DNA from 2 places in the Teichococcus aerofrigidensis genome. Region 1 is predicted to be linked to the other one. Evidence: riboswitches for the same ligand, from Rfam matches in the RefSeq annotation. Region 1 holds a riboswitch; the other holds the start of a gene.
What was found. A riboswitch is a leader RNA that binds a small molecule or an ion and turns the genes downstream of it on or off. The one in region 1 is predicted to bind cobalamin.
Positions count from the first base shown of each region.

Region 2: linked by a shared signal. The riboswitch ahead of ACVMLK_RS14925 (CbtB domain-containing protein) and the one ahead of ACVMLK_RS12685 (ABC transporter substrate-binding protein) in region 1 are both predicted to bind cobalamin.

Region 1 covers NZ_JBSXMU010000054.1:19,545-22,941, forward strand. Annotated here, with positions in the region: gene ACVMLK_RS12680 (FecCD family ABC transporter permease) at 1-512, opposite strand, end outside; gene ACVMLK_RS12685 (ABC transporter substrate-binding protein) at 518-1,564, opposite strand; cobalamin riboswitch at 1,709-1,916, opposite strand; gene ACVMLK_RS12690 (M10 family metallopeptidase) at 2,056-3,397, shown strand, end outside.
Region 2 covers NZ_JBSXMU010000076.1:4,021-7,417, reverse strand. Annotated here, with positions in the region: partial or broken gene zigA (zinc metallochaperone GTPase ZigA) at 1-374, opposite strand, end outside; gene ACVMLK_RS14930 (DUF1826 domain-containing protein) at 380-880, opposite strand; cobalamin riboswitch at 1,167-1,383, shown strand; gene ACVMLK_RS14925 (CbtB domain-containing protein) at 1,422-1,610, shown strand; gene ACVMLK_RS14920 (CbtA family protein) at 1,619-2,326, shown strand; gene ACVMLK_RS14915 (class I SAM-dependent methyltransferase) at 2,377-3,153, opposite strand.

The DNA of each region.
Region 1 (3,397 bases):
ATGCCGGCCAGCACGATCTGCCCGGCGCCGCGCGGCCCCGCCCCCCCGCCGGCCGCCCGCGCCAGCACCGCCACCAGCAGGAAGGCAGTGAGCGCCCCGGCCAGCGCCCCGGCCGAGAGCGAGACCGCGCCGGCGCCGATGCCCACCACCGTCACCAGCACCGCGCCGGTCGAGGCGCCGGCGGAGATGCCGAGCAGGTAGGGATCGGCCAGGGCGTTGCGCAGCAGCGCCTGCAGCACCACGCCCGAGACGGCGAGGCCGGCGCCGCAGCAGGCGGCGAGGATGGCGCGCGTCAGCCGGTAGTTCCAGACAATGCCCTGGTCGATCCGGTCGATCTCGTAGGCGGCGCCGAACGACTTGTTGGCCAGCGTCCTCAGCACCGTCGCGGGCGGGATCGCCGTCTCGCCGATGCAGATGCCGGCGAGCAGCGCCAGCGCCAGCACCAGCGCGATGCCGAGGCTGACCAGCGCGGCCCGGCCGAGCCGCGGCCACAGCGCGGGCGGCGCCGCCACGAAGCTCACTTCTCCAGCTTCGCCATCGCCTCGGTCAGCGTCTCCAGCCCGCCGATCAGCCGGATGGTGGCCTGCATGGCATGCGCGTCGAGGATGACGATGCGGCCGCGCCGCACCGCCTCCATCTGGCTCGTCACCGGATCGCTGCGGAGGAACTCCAGCTTCTTCTCGTAGTCATCGGCCGGGAAGCGGCGCCGGTCCATGCGCGCGATGACCAGCACCGAGGGATTGGCCCGCGCGATGGTCTCCCAGCCGACCGTCGGCCACTCCTCGTCCGACTGCACCACGTTCCGCAGGCCGAGGGTGCGCATCATGTAGCCGGGGATGCCCTTTTGCCCGGCCATGTAGGGGTCGAGGTCGAGATCGGCGCTGGAGAACCAGAAGGCGGCCGAGGCATCCTTCAGCCCGAGACCCCGCGCCCGCTCCACCGCCCGCGCCTCGCGCGCGCGGAGGTCGGCGACGAGCGCCTCGCCCGCGCCGCGCCGGTCGAAGATCGCGGCGAGCTGGCCGATGCCCTTGTAGAGGCTCTCGGTCGAGAAGGCGGCGGTGCGGGTGCCGTCGGCGCCGACCAGGTTGTTCTTGCCCTCGCAATCGGCGGGCATGATGTAGGTCGGGATGCCGAGCTCGTGGAACTGCGGCCGGGTGCCGACCACGCCCTGCGGCCCGATCATCCACTCGAACTGCGTCGCCACCAGTCCGGGCCGCTTGGCGATCACCGATTCGAAGCTCGGCGCGTTGTTGTCGAGGCGCGGCACCTTGTCATTCTGCGCCCGGAACTCGGGCAGCACGTTGTTGAACCAGAGCGCGGTGCCGGCCATGCGCCCGCCCGCGCCCAGCGCGTAGAGGATCTCGGTGGCGGACTGTCCGATGGTGACGGCGCGGTCCGGCGGGCCGGCGAAGGTCAGCCGCTCGCCGCAATTCTCCACCGTCAGCGGATAGGCGGTGGCCTGCGACGCGGGCGCGGCGGCCGGCTGGGCCAAAGCGGGGGCGAGGGGCAGCAGCAGGTGCAGGCCGAGGCCCGCCGCCACGGCCTGGAGGGACGCAAACCTCATGACGCAGATCTCCGGTCAGGATGGCGCCGGCGGCGCGATGGCCAGGCGGGGCATTCCGGAGAGGCGGCACGCGGGCGCGGGCCGCGCTGGAGGTCGCGTTGCAGCACGTTCATCGGCATCCCTGCCCGGACAACCCCGCCCGGCTGGTGGTCACACGTGCCGGCAGGTCTCCTGACTGGCGGGTCAGTGCCTGATCCCGCCTTCCCGGGCGGCCTCCCTGCGGAGGCATCCCAGTGGCCTGCCGGGATCCGGCTCGCCGCCTACAGTTGCGGGGGCAGTCCCGTTTCATGGCGCGCGGCCATGGCGGGTTCCCTGTTAGGTCCTCTCGGACACCGACGCGGCACCGGTAATGGAAGGCCGCCGGGCTGGCAAGACAAAAGCCCGGCCGCCGCCGCGGAGCGCCCATGCCGCGGCCCAGCTTGCAACCGGAGCGTGCCCGGCCCTAGCTTCCCGCCCGTATTGTAAGATTCTGCCAGGAGTGACGGCGGTCCATGTGTGAGAAATGCGGCAGCCTCCTGGCCTGCCTCGCCGCCCCGCCGGCGGACGACACCGCCACCACGGCCCTCGCCGGCACGCTGAAGGCCCAGGAGGCCCCGGTGCGGATGGCCACCGCCTCCGGCAACACGGCGGTGGATGCCCTGATCTCCGGCCCCGCCTGGGGCGGCCCGGTGCGCTTCGGATTCCCGCAATCCGCCGGCGCCTATGGCGGCGGCTCCAGCGAGGCGCTCACCGGCTTCCTGCCGGTCTCCTCGGCGCAGCAGGCCGTGGCGCGCGCCGCGCTGCTCGGCACCGCCTCGGGCGAGACCGCGCTGCTGCACGCCTTCCCGGTCACCGGCTTCACCCTGCTGCAGGTCAGCGAGGCGGCCGCCAGCCAGGCCGAGATCCGCTTCGCCCAGTCCTCGCAGCCCCCCACCGCCTGGGCCTATTCCCCGGGCAGCAGCGACAAGGCGGGGGATGTCTGGTTCGGCGACCGCTACGACTACCGCCACCCGGCGCTCGGCGATTACGCCTACGAATCCCTGCTGCACGAGCTGGGCCACGCGCTCGGCCTCAAGCATCCGCACGAGGCCACCGGCATCACCGGACAGGCGATGGAGACCGCCTGGGACAACAGCGAATTCACGGTGATGAGCTACCGCAGCCATTCCGGCGGCACGCTCGGCCAGCTCACCGCCGGGCCGTGGGACCTGCCGCAGACCTACATGATGCTCGACATCGCCGCGCTGCAGACGCTCTACGGCGCCGATTACGGCCTGCGGGACGGCGACACGCGCTACAGCTGGAACCCCGCGACCGGCGAGATGTCGATCGACGGCGCGGCGCAGGGCCGGCCGGGGGCGAATCGCGTCTTCATGACCGTCTGGGACGGCGGCGGCAACGACACCTACGATCTCTCCGGCTATGCCGGCGGCGTGGTGGTGGACCTCGCCCCGGGCGGCGCCTCCATCACCTCCGAGGCGCAGCGGGCCTGGCTCGACCAGGAGCACGGCATCCGCGCCAGCGGCACGGTCTACAACGCGCTGCTGCACGAGGGCGACACGCGCTCGCTGATCGAGAACGCCATCGGCGGCGCCGGCAACGACCGGATCTCCGGCAACCAGGCCGCCAATACCCTGCGCGGCGGCGCCGGCGACGACCATCTGCTCGGCCTCGCCGGCGCCGACAGGCTGTTCGGGGAGGCGGGCGACGACATCCTCGAGGGCGGCGCCGGGAACGATCTGCTGGATGGCGGCGCCGGCTTCGACATCGGCGTCTTCGATGCCGCCTTCCTGCCCGGCGGGGCGCGCGAGGCGGCCGTCTCGGCCATTCCGGGCGGCTGGACGGTGGCGATCA
Region 2 (3,397 bases), on a different contig from region 1:
GTCGCGGAAGTCGAAGGTGGCGGCCACCGGCATGGGCTCGCTGATGCCCGTGCTCTCGATCAGAAGCGCGTCGAAGCGGCCTTCCTCGGCCAGGCGCCGCACCTCCTGCATCAGGTCGTCCCGCAGGGTGCAGCAGATGCAGCCATTCGACATCTCCACCAGCTTCTCCTCGGTACGCGATAGGCCGCCGCCCTGCTCGACCAGGGCAGCGTCGATGTTCACCTCCGACATGTCGTTGACGATGACAGCGACACGCCGTCCTTCGCGGTTCGCCGGGACTTGGTTCAGCAAGGTGGCCTTCCCGGCGCCGAGGAAGCGGACAGCACGGTGACAGGCAGCCGAGGGTCGGTCGGGGATTGCGCTTGGCTCGCCATGGCGGTCAGTCCTCTTCGGCCGGGTCGATGCAGAGCAGCAGGCGCGGGTGCAAGGCGCGGCCGGTCGCATCACGTGGCATGGGTGGGGATCGGTGGATGTAGCCGTGGCCAGGCATCCCGGCCTCGCCGCGCAGGATGGCGGCGGCACCGATGGGCAGATGCTGAATGCTGGCGCGGTCGGGCAGGACGTCCCCGTCGCGCAAGCGCCGGGCTTCCGCCGCCCCGCCCGCCCGCGCCAGCCATTCGGTCCCATCGCCGCAATAGGTGCAGAGAAGGCGCAGGCGCACCGCATCGGCATGGAACAGCGCGCAGCTATCGTCCGAAACGGCTTCCAAGCGCAGGCGGACCTGCTGACTGTCCGACACCTCGGCGAACAAGTTGGCGAGGAACAGCATGTCGGCCAGCAGCGCCGGGTGCAGCGGAGGCTCAAAACCCGCGAGCGCCTGCATCACCGCGATATCTGGCTCACCTATCCCGGAACACACGAACGGCGCCTGCTGGGCCAAGCGCTGCGCATCCCGCAGAAGCGGCCTGGGCAGGTTGCGCCCTCAGACCGCGAGCGACACGGTGGGAGCGAGAATGCTGGCGAGGATGATCGGTTCGGCAGCGGCCAGCATGCGCGGCGCCTGCGGATCAGCCGACGTCAAGGCTTCTGATACCAAGGTCATTTAGTAGTTATGTTATAACATATCATTTTTTGCAAGACGGCATGGTGCTGCGGACTGGCGTAACTTCTTGAGTGGGCTGCCGGACAAGGGCTGTCAGAACTTGTACCTGCCAAGCGCCACACGATAGCCTAGGCGCCGCACCGGTCCCGCGCGAGCGGGTGAAAAGGGAACGTCGTGCGGCTCCGATCGGAGTTCAGTCGGCGGCTGCCCCCGCAACTGTTGGCGGATCACCGATGCGCCGTCTGCCCGTTGGGCAGGCCACTGGCACCCCGGTGCCGGGAAGGCAGGCGCATCGGTCAGGATTCGCGAGCCAGGAGACCTGCCGGGGCGTGGTCAACCTTCTGGACCGGCGCGGGGCGCGTCGGCGGAGCGCCTCCTCATGCAGATCCCAGCCACATCGGCTTCCATCCATCAGGCCGCGGCCAGCAGCACTGGCCGCGTGCTGGCCAGCGTCCTCGCCCTGGCCTTCGGCACCCTGCTGCTCTGGGGCGTCGGCTTCGCGCACAACGACCTGCTGCACAACGCCGCGCATGACACCCGCCACTCCAACGGCTTCCCCTGCCACTGAGCCGGACCATGATGGACCATCTCAGGCGGCTTCTGGTCGTGGCGCTGTTCGCGGGCATCCTGGCGGGCGCCGTGGCCAGCCTCGGGCACCAGTGGAACACGGTGCCCACCATCCTCGTGGCCGAGACCTACGAGCACCAGGACAGCGCCGCGCCGGGGCACGCCGACCACGCTGCCGAGGCGCACGAGCATGGCGCCGAAGCCTGGGCGCCGGAGGACGGGCTGGAGCGGACGCTCTATACCGTGCTGGCCGACATGCTGACCGGCATCGCCTACGCGCTGCTGCTGGGGGCGGCCATGTCCCTGCGCGGCGCCGTGGCGGACTGGCGGCAGGGCCTGCTCTGGGGGCTGGCGGGCTTCGCGGTCTTCACCCTGGCCCCGTCAATCGGCCTGCCACCCAAGCTCCCCGGCACGCCGGTGGCAGAACTCGCCGACCGTCAGGTCTGGTGGGTGGCGACGGCGCTGCTGACGGCGGGCGGCCTGGCGCTGATCGCCTTCACCCGGCGGCTGCCCTGGGCCGTGCTGGCCGTCATCGTCATCGCTCTCCCGCACCTCTGGGGCGCCCCGGCGGCGCCTGCCGAGGCATCGGCCGTGCCGGACGCCTTAACCCAGCGCTTCATCGCGGGGGTGACCGCAGTGAGCCTGCTGTTCTGGGCCACGCTGGGACTGGCGACCGGCTGGCTCCAGGCGCGCCTGAGCCGCGCCTCGCACGGCTGACGTCCCTACCGGCCTGATGCAGCAAGAACCTGCGTCAGGCCAACCAACCTTCAGTTCCCACCCGGCTTGCCACAGGACAGCACGAAGCTGTTCCAGATGCCAATGCGCAGCTTCTGCCGCAGCGGCGCACCCCGGCGCTGCGCCGCGTGCGGGCCGCGCGGGCGCTCCAGCCGGAAGTCGGTGAAGCCCGCCTCCTCCAGCATGGCCCGCAGCGGCTCCGGCCGCAGGCCCTGGCGAAAGAACACCTGCCGCTGGATGGCCTCGTGTGCGGCGTAGTCCACCGCCGGGCCGACGACGCCCTGGCGCTGGTTCAGCCAGTCGGACAGCCGCAGACGGAGCCGCCCGATGCGGGACAGGCGCACGTAGTCGCCGTCGGCGATGACCACCCGCCCGCCCGGTCGCAGCACCCGGAACCAGTCGCGAAAGGCCGCCGCCGGGTCCACCAGCGTCCAGACCAGGTGACGGCTGACCACGGCGTCGTAGCGGCCGTCCGGCTCGCGCGTGTCCTCGGCATCGCCCAGGAACAGGCGCAGGTCCTTGGTGCCCGCATGCTTGGCCCGGGCGCGCAGCAGCATGGCCTCGGTCAGGTCCAGCCCCGTCACCTCGCACCCCATGCCCAGCAGCACGCGGGTGACCTCGCCGGTGCCGAAGGCCAGTTCCAGCACGCGATGTGCTTCGGCACCCATGTGGCGGCGGAGCAGCGCCGCCCAGGCGTCGCGCTCCTCCAGGCTCTTCATGCCGTGGCCGGGCGACAGGTCGAAGGTCTCGGCGCGCCGGGTCCAGTATTCCCGGATCTCGTCCTTCAAGGCGTAGTTGGCACCGTGCATGCCATGGGGTTCCCTGGTGCGAGGCACCTGTCTATGCGACCTGCGGCCGGACGCCCAGGATGGAGGCGATGACATCGGTCAGTTCCGGGCGGTCCGGCGTCTCCTCCAACGACATCGTCTCCGTGCACGGTCTCGGATCGCGCAATGCCGATCTCCGCGGCCGCTGGCGGAAGCGGTTCGAGGTGTCCCGCCGATCCGTATCGGTGAGAATCTCCTCGGAACACCGAGGGAGCGATCCTCTTTA